3 regions of the Moorella sp. E308F genome follow, and region 3 is predicted to be linked to each of the others. Evidence: riboswitches for the same ligand, from Rfam matches in the RefSeq annotation. Region 3 holds a riboswitch; each other region holds the start of a gene.

Region 1 (5,377 bases), on a different contig from region 3:
GCCCGGGCTGCCCTAATGACCAGGGGTATGGCGGAAATTGCCCGGCTGGGGGTAGCCCTGGGGGGCAAAGCCATGACTTTTGCCGGTTTAAGTGGTATTGGCGATTTGATTGTCACCTGTACCAGCATGTATAGCCGTAACCGTCGCGCCGGGATGCAGCTGGGAGAGGGCAAGGCCCTGGCCGAAGTCCTGTCCGGGATGGGCATGGTAGTCGAAGGTGTGCGGACTACGGCGGCAGCCCGGGAGCTAGCCCGTCAGTACCAGATCCGGATGCCTATTACCGAAGAGATTTACCAGGTTCTTTATGCGGGCAAACCTGCGCGGGACTGTGTGGCCGCCCTGATGGAGCGACCACGTACCCACGAAGTCGAAACAGGTCTCTGGTAGACCTTTATTTTGCCAGAGCACAACCAAAGTGAAGGTAATAGTAAAGCAGTAATTGTCATGGCAGACAAACCTAAAACCTCTTACCTCCCAATTCTCACCTCCATCTTCTATTCACCGCAGGTTCTTCTCTTGTCCCCAGGTGCATATACTTGTAAAAGGTTGACCCCAAAAATGATTTTTGGGTCATATTCTGACCGTCAAGTCATATAGATGTATTGTTAAAACATGCCAGCAGGACTGGACGGTAAACTAAATGGCCTGGGGAGGGAGAATACGGGGTGGAAAAGCGGGATATTTTCCGGGATATAGCCGAACGTACCGGTGGTGATATTTATCTCGGCGTCATGGGGCCGGTACGCAGTGGCAAGTCGACTTTTATTACTCAATTCATGGAAAAGCTGGTGTTGCCTAACATCAAAAATCCCAATGAACGGGACCGGGCCAGGGATGAATTGCCCCAGAGCGGCGCCGGGCGCATGATTATGACCACCGAACCCAAATTTATTCCCAATGAAGCGGTGGAGATTACCATCCGTGAAGGGTTAAAGATGCGCGTGCGGGTGGTAGATTGCGTTGGTTATACTGTTCCTGGCGCCCTGGGTTATGAGGAGGGCGGGGGCCCCAGAATGGTCCAGACGCCCTGGTTTGAAGAGCCGGTACCCTTCCAGGAAGCAGCGGAAACAGGAACGCGCAAGGTAATCAACGACCACGCCACCCTTGGCATCGTTGTCACCACCGATGGCAGTATTACCGAGATTCCCCGAGAAGATTACGTCGATGCCGAGGAACGGGTCATCTGGGAACTCAAGGATTTAGGTAAGCCCTTCGTCGTCCTGCTCAATTCCGTCCATCCCCTGGCGGAAGACACAATTACCCTGGCGGGGGAACTGGAGTCCGCTTATGATGTACCGGTCTTACCGGTGGACTGTCTGCATTTAAACGAAGAAGACATCCTGCATATCATGGAAGAGGCCCTCTATGAGTTTCCGGTGGCCGAGGTCAACGTCAACCTGCCCCGCTGGGTGGATGAACTGGCAGGCGAACACTGGTTAAGACAGCAACTGGAAAATGCCGTTCGGGATTCAGTAGGGGAGGTCCGGCGTTTGCGAGATATCAATGGCGCTATTGAGAGGCTTAATGAAAATGAATATGTTTCCCGGGTAGCATTAAAGGATATGGACCTGGGAACCGGTACCGCCCACATTGACCTGGCGACCAGGGAAGGGCTTTTCTACCAAATCCTGCGGGAAGTCAGTGGCCTGGACATCAATGGTGACCAGGATATCTTGCGCTGGATACAGGAACTGGCCGGCATCAAGAAAGAATGGGATAAAATCGCCTATGGTATCCAGGAAGTACGCAACACCGGTTACGGTGTCGTTACGCCTACCGAGGAAGAAATGGAACTGGCCGAACCGGAACTTATCAAGCAAGGTGGTCGCTCCGGCGTAAGGCTCAAAGCCACAGCCCCATCTTACCACTTCATCCGCGCCGATATCACTACCGAGGTAACGCCACTGATAGGTACTGAAAAGCAGTGTGAGGACCTGGTGAAATACATCATGGAGGAGTTTGAAGATAACCCCCAGAAGATCTGGCAGACCAATGTTTTCGGCAAATCCTTGAGCGAACTGGTGCGGGAAGGTATCCAGAGTAAACTCTACCGTATGCCGGAAAGTGCCCAGGTGAAGCTCCAGGAAACAGTAGAACGCATTGTCAACGACGGTGGCGGCGGGCTAATCTGCATTATAATTTAGCCAGGTGGCTAACGGTAACCGGGGCAACGCCCCGGATTTTTTCCGCCGTTACGGTCCTGGCCCGGTAACTGCTCATTGTCAATGATAAGTGGCGGGATCGGGATTAACTATCCAGATATAAGGAGCCGGGTAAGGTGGTTATTTACTGCTCCCCCTGGTTATGGTACAATGAATAGAGAGGTAAGACCACTTGTCCCACGGGTAGGAGCGATAAACCTTGCGCGATAGTTCGATTGACAGGCCTTTCCAGCCCATTAACCGCAATCCCAAAAGCGTCTACCACCGGGTGGTAGATGAAATCAAAAAAAGCATTTTTGAGGGGCGGATGAAACCCGGCGATCGCCTGCCGGCCGAGCGGGAACTGGCGGAAATGCTGGGTGTGAGCCGTACTTCCGTCCGGGAAGCCTTAAAAATGCTGGCTGCCGAGGGCCTGGTAAGCATCCGTCACGGCCAGGGGGCGTTTATCAGCGAGCAGGATCCCGATGAATACTTAAAGCGCTTTGCCAGCCACCTGCCGGTGAACAGGGATACCGTTTTGCATTTATTTGAAGTGCGTAAAGTGTTGGAGCCCCAAGCGGCCCGCTGGGTGGCGGAAAGGGCCAGCCAGGCTGATATCCAGGAACTGGCCGGCATGGTGACCACCACCAGGGAACATTTGGGCCGCCTGCGCAGCGGCCGCCTTTCCCTCCTCGCCGGGCATGACAGCAATTTCCATTACCGGTTGGCCCAGGCCACCGGCAATACCGTCCTGGTGCGCTTGATGCACAGCATGCTCGATCTCCTGGCTGACAGCCGCTCCCGCAGCCTGGCCATTCCCGGGCGCGGTGAACGCTCGGTCGATGAACACTATGAGATAGTAAAGGCTTTGCTTAACCGTGATGGCGAAGGGGCTGCGGCTGCCATGTTGCGGCACTTGGAAGACGTCGAGGAGCAGGTAGCCGCCGCCTGGCGCGAGGGATAAATAAAAATCCTTGACATCAGCTAAAACAGGGTTTATAGTGTATATCAAGCTGGCTTAACTTAATACAGGAACTAAAAACTCTTATCAAGAGTGGTGGAGGGACTGGCCCGATGAAACCCGGCAACCCGCTGTCCCGGTTTTTCGGGGGCGACAGGTGCCAATTCCTGCAGGGCATATGCCCTGAGAGATAAGGGGGGTAAGAAAATTATGCCTCTTCTTATCGGAGAGGCTTTTTTATTCCCCCGCAGCCGGCTAATTAAAAAGAGAGGGGAATATCTATGTCCCAGCAGCAGCAGTACCGTTTTGCCACCCTGGCGGTCCACGCCGGCCAGGAACCAGACCCGGCTACGGGAGCGCGAGCCGTACCCATTTACCAGACCACTTCCTACGTTTTCCGGGATGCCGACCATGCGGCGACCCTCTTTGCCTTAAGCGAACCCGGCAACATTTACACCCGGATCACGAACCCCACTACCGATGTTTTCGAAAAAAGAATGGCTGCTTTGGAAGGTGGGGTGGGGGCTCTGGCTACGGCTTCCGGCCAGGCGGCTATCACCCTGGCCATTGCCAATATTGCCACCGCCGGGCAGGAAATCGTGGCTTCCACCAGCCTTTACGGCGGCACCTTCACCCTCTTTAATTACACCCTGCCAAAATTCGGCATCAAGGTCCGCTTCGTCGACAGTACCGATCCGGAAGATTACCGGAGGGCCATTAACGACAACACCCGTGCCATTTATGTAGAGATTATAGGCAACCCCAAACTGGACGTACCGGACCTGGAAGCCCTGGCGGCCATCGCCCACGCGGCTGGCATACCCCTGATCGTTGACAATACCTTTGCCACGCCGTATTTATGCCAGCCCATTGCCTTCGGTGCCGATATCGTGGTTCATTCAGCCACCAAGTTTATCGGCGGCCACGGCACCTCCATAGGCGGTGTCATTGTCGATGCCGGTAAATTCAACTGGGACAACGGTAATTTTCCCGGCCTGGTGGATCCGGACCCCAGTTATCACGGTCTCAGTTATCTGAAGGCTTTCGGGCCGGCGGCCTATATCGTCAAGGCGCGGGCCCAGCTCCTGCGCGACATGGGACCGGCTTTAAGTCCCTTCAATGCTTTCCTTTTTCTCCAGGGCCTGGAAACCCTGCCCTTACGTATGGAGCGGCACGTCCAGAATGCCTTGCAGATTGCCCGCTGGCTGGCAGAACACCCGGCCGTCGCCTGGGTAAGTTACCCCGGCTTGCCCAACCACCCCTCCTATGAACTGGTGCAAAAGTACCTCCCCCGGGGAGCAGGGGCGATTTTAACCTTTGGTATTAAAGGTGGCAGGGAAGCAGGGAAAAAATTTATCAACAGCCTGAAACTGTTCTCTCTCCTGGCCAATGTCGGTGACGCCAAGTCCCTGGTCATCCACCCGGCCAGCACTACCCACCAGCAATTAACGCCCGAGGAGCAGCTGGCATCAGGCGTAACTGAGGATCTGGTCCGCCTCTCCATTGGCCTGGAAGATGTCGACGACCTCATTGCCGACCTGGATCAGGCCCTGAGCAGGAGCAGGTTATAGTATGGGCGATGTAGGTATTGTTACCACCCGGTTTTATAACTGGCCGGGAAGCCTGCAGCTGGAAAGCGGGGCCCGTTTGGGCCCCCTTACCATAGCCTATGAAACCTATGGCGAGCTGAATGCTGCCGGGGATAACGCCGTCCTGGTTCTCCATGCCCTTACCGGCAGCGCCCATATTGCCGGCCGCCATTCCCCGGACGACCGGCTGCCCGGCTGGTGGGACCCCCTGGTGGGACCGGGCAGGGCTCTGGATACCGGGCGTTATTTCGTGATCTGTGCCAACGTCCTGGGCAGCTGTTATGGGACTACAGGACCAGCCAGCATAAACCCGGCCAGCGGCAGGCCCTATGGTCTAGATTTTCCAATAATTACTATTCGTGACATGGTTCGGGCCCAGAAAATACTGCTGGATTACCTGGGCGTGAAACATCTGGTAGCGGCCATCGGCGGTTCCATGGGCGGTATGCAGGTCCTGGAATGGGGTTTCCTTTACCCGGAAATGGTAACAGCCATTATCCCCATTGCCACCTGCGGCCGGACGACACCTATGCAGATAGCTTTCAACAATGTCCAGCGAGAAGCTATTTACGCCGATCCTGACTGGAAGGGTGGCGACTATTATGGCACCCCGGGACCCCAGCGGGGACTGGCCCTGGCCCGGCGGATAGGGACCATTACTTATAAGAGCGACCCTTCCTGGACCA
Region 2 (5,377 bases), on a different contig from region 3:
GGGCGTGTTTGTGCCGGCCATTCGTCCGCCTACGGTGCCGGAAGGCACCAGCCGTTTAAGGATTACCGTCATGGCCACCCATAAACCGGAAGAACTGCAAAGGGCACTAGAAGCATTTCTGTCGGCGGGAAAAATGTTGGGACTCATTTAAAAATGCATGGGGATGATGGGAAAATCACAGCTAAAACTAAGACGCAAATTGAGGGAGGGATTGCTTCTGCAGGAAGAGGTATATAGCGTCCGGATGAGGGCTGCCCAGGGGGCTCCCCACGATAAGGAGGGCCGGCACATATCGGGGGCGGAAAGGATAGTCTCCTCGCAGCAGGTGGCTGCTGCCGTCCGGCAAATGCTTTGCCGGGCCAGAAACCATGCCCTCGGCAAACCTGATTTTATCAATATCAGCATCGAGCGTTTGCAGGCTTCTAAAATAAAGGGGATTACCGCCCTGCCGCTGGTCACGGTAAAAGCTGGCAATAATGAGCAGGCGCTCTCCTGCGCCCGCCAGCTTCTTTTGGCCAGCGGGGTATGGGAGCAGGCTGTGGACGAAGCCATAAGTCTCCTCGCCCGGGGTCCTGCGCCTGGCGGTGGCAACATGCGAGGGGCGGTGATCATGGATGCCCACAGCTGCAGGCGGCTGGAGCCCGACTCGTGGCGGGGAGTGCGCGTCTCCCGCATGGATTATACTCTCCGGGCGGCTAAAGAGTTATCGCGCCTCTTGGAACAGTTGGGTTTAAACCATTTCCGGATTAAGGAAGCCCTGGCCCTGGCCTCCAAGGTGATCTGGGCCGGAACCCTGGCCGAAATATGTTGTTCGGACGACCCCCATTATACCACTGGTTATGTTTCCTCCCGGTCCCTGGGCTATGTACGCATACCTTATTTGAAGCACCCTTCCTTTAAAGGAGGTCGGGTGTTCTTTGTCCGTATCCAGGATATAAATTTTGCAGAGTACCTCACCAGGCTGCAGGAGGAACCCGTTTTGATAACGCACATCAGCACTATAAATGGAGTAACAGACCTTACCTCAATACTGGAGGAGAATAGCCAATGGAGTATGCCAGAAAAGGTTACTTTATAACCGGAACGGATACCGGCGTGGGAAAAACGATAGTAACCGCCGGTCTGGCGGGCGTTCTCCGCCGGCATGGTATTGAGGCCGTGGCCATCAAACCGGTGCAAACCGGGGCGCTTGCTAGAAATGGGGAACTAGTTCCTGAAGATGCTTATTTTTACCGGGTGGCAGCCGGCCTTTCCCAGCCCCTTTACCAGTTAAACCTTTATCGCTTTACTCCGGCGTTATCACCTCACCTGGCGGCCAAGCTTTGCGGGGAAAAGATAGAGCCCCCAAAAGTAATAGATTTTTGCCGGCGGGCTCTTCTGCGCCACCAGTTGACTCTCATTGAGGGGGCCGGGGGTCTGTGTGTGCCCCTCTCTGGCCCTGACTTTACCATGGCCGACCTGGCCCGCGAACTTTCCTTGCCCCTAATTGTGGTGGCTAGAATAGGTTTAGGTACCATCAATCACACGGTGCTCACGTTGGCTTACGCCAAAAGCCTCGGACTAGAAATAGCAGGGATAGTTTTTAATGGCTTAAAGCAGCAAGAATTAGGTCCCGCTGAAAGGGACAATCCCGAAGTTGTAGCCCGGATGACCGGCGTGCCGGTGCTGGGTATTTTGCCCCACCTCACTGGGATAAGCGTGGAAGGCGGGGTTGCGGAGGGACTTTTGGCAGCTGTGGAGGAGTCCCTTTCCTGGCGTCAACTGGTTCCCTGGCTTAAACCTTAAACATAAAAGATTTGGAGGTGCTCCTGTTGAGCAGCTACGATCCCTCACTCCTCGAACAATGGGATAAGCAGTATGTCTGGCATCCTTTTACCCCAATGCAGCAATACCTTGAGGAAAAGCCCCTGATCATCATGCGGGGGGAAGGTAGCTACCTGATCGATGTTGAGGGAAACCGCTATTTGGACGGTATATCCTCCCTTTGGGTTACCGTCCACGGCCACTGCCACCCGGTGTTAAACCAGGCCATCAAGGAGCAACTGGATCGTATTGCCCATTCCACCCTTCTGGGACTTGCCAATGTACCTTCCATATTGCTGGCCAGGAAATTGGTGGAAATTACTCCACCGGGGTTAAACAAAGTCTTTTACTCTGACAGCGGGGCCACAGCAGTGGAAATTGCCCTCAAAATGGCCTTTCAATACTGGCAACAAAAAGAGGGTGGGCGCTATCATAAAAAAACCAGGTTCATCTCGCTAGTTAACGCCTACCACGGCGACACTGTCGGCTCAGTAAGTGTAGGGGGCATACCTCTTTTCCACAGTATTTTCAAGCCCTTACTTTTTGAATGCTTGCACGCCCCGGCACCATATTGTTACCGATGCCCGCTGGGCCTGGAAGAAGAAAGCTGTAAAATGGCCTGCCTCAACCAGCTAGAGGGGTTGCTGGAAAAGCACTGTGAGGAGGTTGCTGCCCTCATCATCGAGCCCCTTGTCCAGGGGGCGGCGGGCATGATCACCGCTCCAAACGGTTTCCTTCGCCGGGTACGGGACTTATGTTCAAAATACAACGTCCTGCTTATTGCCGACGAGGTAGCAGTGGGGTTTGGCCGCACGGGCCGTCTCTTCGCCTGCGAACACGAAGACGTCACCCCCGACTTAATGTGTCTGGCCAAGGGAATAACTGGGGGATACCTTCCTCTGGCCGCCACCCTGGCCAGCGACGAGATCTACGAGGCCTTTTTGGGGGCGCCGGAGGAATGCAAGACCTTTTACCACGGGCACACCTACACAGGCAATCCCCTAGCCTGTGCAGCGGCCCTGGCCAGTATTGAACTCTTTGAAAAAACAGGCCTGCTGGCCTCGCTGCAGTCCAAAATAGAGCTATTGCGCCGGGGCCTGCAGAACTTTTTGGATTTACCCCACGTGGGAGATATCCGCCAGCGCGGGATGATGGTAGGCATTGAACTGGTGGTGGATAAAGAGACCAGGGAGCCTTATGCTATGAAGGAGCAGATAGGTCACCGGGTTATTATGGAGGCCCGGCGAAGAGGGCTCGTTATACGCCCACTGGATAATGTAATTGTCCTCATGCCCGTGCTGTCGATGTCTGACGCGGAGCTTAACCGGGTTTTAGAAATCACCTATGAATCTATCGCCACAGTAACGGGCAGGTAAATAGAGGGGTTAGGCCCTTCACGATCTGAGCCTACGGCTGTTTTGTTTTTCCCGCCTTCGGATAAAAAGCTCCCAGCCGGTAATTTAAGTCGCTGCCTATATTCCGCACCCTTGAATAGTTTTGCAGCTTAAGGCGGGCAGGTTAAAGTTTTCTCAGCCCATCCAATGTGAGATGGAGGGATAGTTCCCCCGAAGGTATCTTGACACTGCAACCAGGTAATGGTATTAATTCATTAGCAAAACCGCAAATCGTCCCACGGCTTATCGCGAGAGGTGGAGGGAGGGCCACAAAGAAACCCGGCAACCTCGGCATTTAACCGGAAGGTGCCAGGTGCCTCAGGAAACCTCCTGGAAGATAAATTGACCCTTGTCCAACCTCTTCTTAAATCCGGGAAGGGGTTTTTATTTTACCCCGGAGTGGAAGATCTCCTGAACTGTATTTATAATTGGTGGGGGAGAACTTTTGCCCGGGACGAAGCGGTCCCCAGGGAAGGGAGTATATATGGGGGAAGCAAAATTTGAGCTAAGTGAGGTAACCCTGAAGCGTCCCGGCCGTAATACCGCCGGGGACGTAACGACTATCATTATCCTGAACAGAATAACTACATCCTTGTCTTAAAGGGAAAATCACCGCCGTTCTCGGGCCCTCCGGTTCCGGTAAATCCAGCCTGCTCAAGCTTCTAAACCGGTTGGAGGATCCGGCTGCCGGCCGTATTACCCTTGATGGCCAGGACTTAAAGAGCCTCAATATATTTACCCTGCGCCGGCGGGTGGGAATGGTCTGGCAGCTACCCACCCTCTTTCCCGGCACGGTGCTGGAGAACATCAGCTACGGTCCTCGCCTGCGGGGCATCTCGCTGTCCCGGACCAGGAGCGAGGAATTAATCCAGATGGTAGGCCTGGGAACAGAATTCCTGAACCGCCGGGCCGACAGCCTTTCCATCGGCCAGCAGCAGCGGGTTTCCCTGGCCCGGACCCTGGCCAACGAACCGGAGGTTTTGCTCCTTGATGAGCCGACGTCGGCCCTCGACCCCACAGCGGCGGCCAACATCTTGCACCTGATGGTCGACCTAAAAACTCGCCTGGGACTGACCATCATCTTCGTTACCCACCTCCTGGACCAGGCTCGCCAGGTTGCCGATGAAGTCCTTTTTTTGCATCACGGCGAAGTAGTCGAGGCAGCTCCGGCCCAGCAGTTTTTTACTGCCCCGCAAAACCCCCGCAGCAGGCTTTTCCTGTCCGGGCAGTTGGAGGGATAAGGATGCAGTATATCAATATCGGCTACGGCGATCTCCTCCTAGCCCTGATCCTCGTAGGAATTACCCTGGCCGTTTCCTTGTGGCAGCGCCTGGACCTCCACGGGGATCTATTTATCGGTACCCTCAGGACTTTTGTCCAGCTCACGGCCGTCGGTTACCTTTTGCAGGTGATCTTTAACCTTAACCGCTGGTATCTGGTGATACTGGCCTTAGGCATCATGTTACTGGTGGCTGCCGCCAACGCCTACCGCCGGCAACAGGAGCGCTGGCCCGGCTTATTTTTCATTATGCTCCTGGCCATAGCTCTGGGCGGGATTATAACCCTGGCCATTGTCATCGGTATTGTTTTAAAGGTAAAACCATGGTATCAGCCCCAGTATATTATCCCTATCGCCGGGATGATTGTGGGCAACGCTATGATCGGTGCCGCCCTGGCCATCAACCGTTTAACAAGGGAGATCAATGCCCACCGGGAGGAGATCGAGGCGGCCCTATCCCTGGGGGCGACTGCCTACCTGGCAGTCCTGCCTTACCTGCGTTCGGCCCTGCGAGCGGCCATGTTACCGACCATCAGCACTATGATGACGGTGGGTATTGTCCAGTTGCCAGGAATGATGAGCGGTCAGATCATTGCCGGTGCCAGCCCGGCGGCAGCTGTCAGGTACCAGGTCGTCGTCACTTATATGGTTGCCGCCGCTACGGCCCTGACTACCATTACCGCCACCCTGCTGGCCTACCGCTATTACTTTACGCCCAACCACCAGCTGAAACCGCCGTCCCAGCGCTGACGATTTCCAGTTTGATACCTCATTCGTCAGCAGGGGAGAGGGTACCATCGCCGTCCTTGATATGGACTGCTACCTCACATTTCCCATTTCGGGGAGGTGAGACATGGGGTACAAATTAACGCCTGCGGGGTTGGCGGCCTTGCTGGACGAA
Region 3 (5,377 bases):
TTAATACCGCGCAGGATTAGCCAGCATTCGTGGGGTGCCAGCACTGCTCCCAGGGTGTTCTGGAGCAAAGCCAGTTCCCGGGCAAGGCCAGCATCCCTGGTAACTGCCAGGCCGGCCAGGCAGTCGCTGTGCCCGCCCAGGTATTTGGTAGCGCTGTGGACCACCACGTCAATTCCCAGTTCCAGGGGTCGCTGCAGGTAAGGCGTCATAAAGGTGTTGTCAGCTATAGTTATGAGCCCGTGCTCCCTGGCCAGGGCGGCGGCCCGGGCCAGTTCGGTAATTTTCATCAGCGGATTGGAAGGGGTTTCGAGGTAAAGCCCTTTGGTAGAAGGGCGGATCTGGGCAGCTGCCTTCTCCAGGTCCGTAGTATCGACAAAAGTAATTTCCAGGCCAAAGCGTTTGAAGACCCGGGTCAGGGCACGGTAGGTGCCGCCGTAGATATCCTGGGAGACAAGGAGGTGGTCGCCGGCGGAAAAGAGGCTTAAGGCTGCCGTGATGGCCGCCATGCCGGAAGCAAAAGCAAAGCCGTAATTACCTCCTTCGAGATCGGCGATGGCTTCTTCCAGGGCCCGCCGGGTAGGATTGCCGGAACGGGTGTATTCGTATTCGCCCGGTTGCTCAAGACTCTCCTGGGCAAATACCACGCTCTGGTGGATGGGGATACTCACCCCCCCGGTGGCAGAATCCATAGATAAGCGGTGATGGACCAGTCGCGTTCCCCTCTGCATACTTTGTTTACCCCTCTTCTTTAAAGTCCTTGCTTACCTGGCGTTGATTGCCAACCGCCGCCCAGGGTAAAAAGGATTTCCTTTTCGTCCTGGCCGGCGGATTAACAGGCAAGGGCCTGCTCCAGGTCGGCCTTGAGATCGTTTAAATCTTCCAGTCCCACTGACAAACGTAATAAACGATCATTGATGCCCAGTTTAAGACGCATCTCACTAGGGATTTCGGCATGGGTCTGGCGCTCCGGAAAAGTGATCAGGCTTTCTACCCCGCCAAGGCTTTCCGCAAAGGAAATAATTTTTAAGCGGTGTAAAATCTGCTCGACCAGTTCGGCATGCTTGACCTCAAAGGAAAGCATGGCCCCAAACCCGCTGGCCTGTTTCTTACAGATTTCGTGACCGGGATGATCGGGTAGACCCGGATAATAAACCCTGGTCACCAGGGGGTGTTCGGCCAGCCACCGGGCCAGCTCTAAAGTGCTGGCCTGAGCCCGCTCCAGGCGTACGGCCAGGGTTTTCAAGCCCCGGATTACCAGCCAGCAATCCTGGGGACCGGGAATCGCACCGATGGTATTTTGGATAAAGGCCAGCTTTTCGCCGAGGTCCTCCCGGGCGGTTATCGCTATCCCCATAACTACATCATTGTGGCCGCCTAAATATTTGGTGGCGCTGTGGACCACCAGGTCCGCTCCCAGTTCCAGGGGTCGCTGCAGGTAAGGGGTCATAAAAGTATTATCCACAATAGTCAGCAGGCCCCGCTGGCGGGCCAGGGCGACAACGGCGGCAATGTCGGTGATTTTCATTAAGGGATTGGTAGGGGTCTCCAGGAAGATGCCCTTCGTATTGTTTTTAATAGAAGCAGCCAGGGCAGCCAGATCAGTGGTGTCTACAAGGGAAAATTCCAGCCCCCAGGGAACCGCTACCTGGTTGAGCAGCCGGTAAGTACCGCCGTACAGATCTTCAGAGACTAGCAGGTGGTCGCCGGGCCGGAAAAGGCAGAGAACGGCGGTAATGGCGGCCATGCCGGAGGCAAAGGCCAGGGCGCGGCAGCCTCCCTCCAGCCCGGCTATGCCTTCTTCCAGGACCTGGCGGGTAGGGTTGCCCGTCCGGCTGTAGTCAAAACCGGTACTTTGACCCAGGGCCGGGTGACGGAAGGTAGCAGACTGGTAGATAGGCGTACTGATAGCTCCTGTTTTACTATCATACCCCACTCCCAGCTGGACCAGCTCTGTAGCCAGACGCATTTTATCCAACTCCCCTCATGACAAAATAAAAGCCCTTCGCAGAAGAAGAGCTTTTTTCAACTCTCATCTGCCAGGAGAAATCCTGCAGGAATTGGCACCGTACCTGGGTTCTAACAGGCCGGTTGCCGGGCTTCATTGGGCCAGTCCCTCCGCCAGCTCTTGATAAGAGTTTCCGCATATTTATTTTTTAAGTTTTTCAATCGGTTTAGTTATATTTATTATATCCTCTATATCTCAAGCGTCAAGGGGAGCTTAGAGAAACTTTTTCCGATTTCGGGGTTAACGCCGGCTTAAACGGGCGACAATCCGGTCACCTACAACCTGAATGATCTGGACCATAATGATCAATAAAACGACGGTAATAACCATAACGTCATTTTGGTAGCGCTGAAAGCCGTACTGATAAGCAAGGGTACCCAGGCCGCCGCCGCCGACTACACCGGCCATGGCGGAATAGCCAATCAAGGTAATGGTAGTTAAAACAAAACCGGATACCAGGGAGGGTGTGGCTTCCGGAAGCATCACCCGGACGATAATTTGCCATGGAGACGCTCCCATAGATTGGGCCGCCTCAATGACTCCCCAGGGTATTTCCCGCAGGGAAGTTTCCACCAGGCGGGCGACAAAGGGTATAGCGCCGACAGACAGGGGGACGATAGATGCCGTTGTACCGATAAAGGTACCAACGACCAGCCGGGTAAAGGGTATTATGGCGATTAATAAAATGATAAAAGGGAAAGAACGGCCGATATTGATTACCGTGCCCAGGATACTGTTGATTAAGGGACTGGGTTTGATATGCTTTTCACTGGTGATAAGCAAGATAACGCCCAGGGGGAGGCCAAAGAGATAAGCTATAAATACCGATACAAACACCATATAAAGGGTTTCCAGAGTTCCCATGGTTACCATGGGAATTATTTGGTCGAGCCAGTTACTCATGGTCTTTCTAACACCTCAATACTTAATTGTTTGCTCTGGAGGAAAGCGAGGGCCCTCTGCAGGGCCTCAGGCTGACCTGATAATTCCAGGGTCAGGGTACCAAAGGGGGTATCTTTAATATGGTCAATCTTACCGTAAAGGATATTGGCCTGAACGTTGTACTCTTGAATCATGCGGGAGATGATGGGTTCACCGGCAGAGTGACCAATGAAAGAAAGCCGTACCAGCAGGCTCGTTCCGGTAGGTTTGTACCCTGCCAGCACCTGTTCCGGGACGGAGGTATCGAGGATACTCTTAATTAACTCCCTGGTAACAGGATGACGAGGAGCAGTAAAGATATCCAGTACGGAACCGGCTTCGACAATACGGCCCTGGTTAAGGACGGCCACCCGGTCGCATATTTCCTTAATTACCTGCATTTCATGGGTGATTATAATAATTGTTAGCCCCAGGTTTTTATTGATATCCCGGAGCAAACTCAGGATGGAGGCAGTCGTCTGGGGATCCAGGGCTGATGTCGGTTCGTCGCACAAAAGCAACCGGGGTTCGCTTGCTAAAGCCCGGGCAATTCCTACCCGCTGCTTTTGACCGCCCGACAGTTCCGCAGGATAATGCCCGGCCTTATCGCTCAACCCCACCAGTTCCAGGGAGCGTTTGACTTTCTCCTGGATAACCCGGCGCGGCTGGCCGGCAATTTCCAGGGGAAAGGCCACATTACCGGCGACGTTGCGGGCTGAGAACAGGTTGAATTGTTGGAAAATCATGCCTATCTGCTGGCGCGCCCGGCGGAGCTGCCTTTCAGAATAGGTAGTAAGATCCTGCCCGTCAATAATTACCCGGCCGGAGGTTGGCTTTTCCAGCATGTTGATACAGCGGACCAGGGTACTTTTTCCGGCCCCGCTACGCCCGATGATGCCAAAGATTTCCCCTTCGGCAATATCCAGGTTGATATTTTCCAGGGCCTGTATCAGTTTGCCATCTTTGGTTGTAAAAGTTTTACTAAGGTTTTCGATTTTAACCATAATATAACACCTGAAGGGGGTAATTAATAAAACACTCGCATCTTTCTTGTCGATGGTAACAAAGGGGTTGGTATAATGTCAATAAGATTGAATTCGGGAAAAAATTTTCCCTCCGAATCCCTTGACAAAAAAATCAAGTAAACCTATTATCTTAATAAGCTATTTCAAAGGGGGTTGATAGACTTTGAAAAAGATTGTTGTTCTGGCTCTCGTTTTATTAACACTGGGGGCAGTTTTAACAGGATGCGGCCAGCAACAGAAAGCATCCCCGGGGGAAGCGGCCAAAAAAGAAATTACTGTCGGTGCTACCGCTCGTCCCCATGCCGAAATCCTGGAAAGGATTAAACCGGTGTTGGCCCAAGAGGGAATCACCCTGAACATTAAAGTTTTTAATGATTATGCCCAGCTCAACCCGGCCCTGGCGGATAAGCAAATCGACGCCAATTTTTTCCAGCATATACCATACCTTGAGGATTACAACCAGAAAACAGGGAATAAACTAGTTTATATTGCCAAAGTACACATCGAACCCATGGGGATTTATTCCCAAAAAATTAAGGGTGCCGGCGAATTGACAAACGCCAGAACTATTGCCATTCCCAATGACGCCACCAACGGCGGCCGGGCTCTGATGTTACTGGCCAAGGCCGGGGTGATTAAGTTAAAGGAAGGCGCGGGCATTTTGGCAACCAAAAATGACATTGTCGAGAAACCCGCCGGGCTGACTATCAAGGAGTTGGACGCCGCCATGCTGCCGCGGTCCTTAACAGACGTCGACGCCGCGGTCATAAACGGCAACTATGCCCTGGAGGCTAACTTGAATCCAGTCAAGGATGCCCTCGTTCTCGAGGATAAAAGCTCTCCTTTTGCCAACGTCCTGGTGGTACGTCCCGAGGATAAAGACAATCCAGCTTTAAAGAAACTGGCAGAAGCGCTAAATACGCCCGAAGTCAAGAAGTTTTTAGAAGAACAATATCAGGGAGCAGTTATCCCGGCTTTTTAAGGCACCCTACGGGAAGGCCGGAGGCGGGTAATTTGAATTACAGCAAATCGGCAAAAAAGGAAGGCCCCTTTCCTGTAAAGGCAAAGGGGCCTCTTTATCCTTCCGGAACTGGGGCTCTCTCCCCGTCAGGGAAACATTTATGTAAACATAAAAATCGTCTTGACCACCCTGATGCTCCCTGATATAATCTAAAGAAAACCGATAAATTAAGTGTAGATTGGGGGGCTAATAATGGTCTTAACCAACGAAGAAATAGAACGTTACAGCCGGCAGATTATTTTGCGCAACGTCGGCGGCCGGGGGCAGGAAAGGCTTAAAAGAGGCAAAGTATTGATCGTTGGAGCCGGCGGGTTGGGTTCCCCGGCAGCTTACTACCTGGCGGCTGCCGGTGTAGGTACAATCGGTATAGTTGACAGTGACGTAGTAGACATATCGAATTTACAG

Evidence for each region. A riboswitch is a leader RNA that binds a small molecule or an ion and turns the genes downstream of it on or off. The one in region 3 is predicted to bind S-adenosylmethionine.
Region 1: linked by a shared signal. The riboswitch ahead of E308F_RS10085 (homocysteine synthase) and the one ahead of E308F_RS00805 (trans-sulfuration enzyme family protein) in region 3 are both predicted to bind S-adenosylmethionine.
Region 2: linked by a shared signal. The riboswitch ahead of E308F_RS09215 (phosphate ABC transporter ATP-binding protein) and the one ahead of E308F_RS00805 (trans-sulfuration enzyme family protein) in region 3 are both predicted to bind S-adenosylmethionine.

The regions. Positions count from the first base shown of each region.
Region 1 covers NZ_BJKN01000002.1:719,456-724,832, reverse strand. Annotated here, with positions in the region: gene E308F_RS10100 (NAD(P)H-dependent glycerol-3-phosphate dehydrogenase) at 1-387, shown strand, start outside; gene spoIVA (stage IV sporulation protein A) at 666-2,144, shown strand; gene E308F_RS10090 (FadR/GntR family transcriptional regulator) at 2,362-3,105, shown strand; SAM riboswitch class I at 3,184-3,299, shown strand; gene E308F_RS10085 (homocysteine synthase) at 3,384-4,673, shown strand; gene metX (homoserine O-acetyltransferase MetX) at 4,675-5,377, shown strand, end outside.
Region 2 covers NZ_BJKN01000002.1:546,882-552,258, reverse strand. Annotated here, with positions in the region: gene bioF (8-amino-7-oxononanoate synthase) at 1-151, shown strand, start outside; gene E308F_RS09230 (6-carboxyhexanoate--CoA ligase) at 212-1,078, shown strand; gene bioD (dethiobiotin synthase) at 1,048-1,785, shown strand; gene bioA (adenosylmethionine--8-amino-7-oxononanoate transaminase) at 1,812-3,179, shown strand; SAM riboswitch class I at 3,438-3,541, shown strand; gene E308F_RS09215 (phosphate ABC transporter ATP-binding protein) at 3,806-4,438, shown strand; gene E308F_RS09210 (ABC transporter permease) at 4,441-5,226, shown strand.
Region 3 covers NZ_BJKN01000001.1:166,825-172,201, reverse strand. Annotated here, with positions in the region: gene E308F_RS00810 (trans-sulfuration enzyme family protein) at 1-728, opposite strand, end outside; gene E308F_RS00805 (trans-sulfuration enzyme family protein) at 830-1,966, opposite strand; SAM riboswitch class I at 2,027-2,135, opposite strand; gene E308F_RS00800 (methionine ABC transporter permease) at 2,246-2,908, opposite strand; gene E308F_RS00795 (methionine ABC transporter ATP-binding protein) at 2,905-3,930, opposite strand; gene E308F_RS00790 (MetQ/NlpA family ABC transporter substrate-binding protein) at 4,115-4,933, shown strand; gene E308F_RS00785 (HesA/MoeB/ThiF family protein) at 5,165-5,377, shown strand, end outside.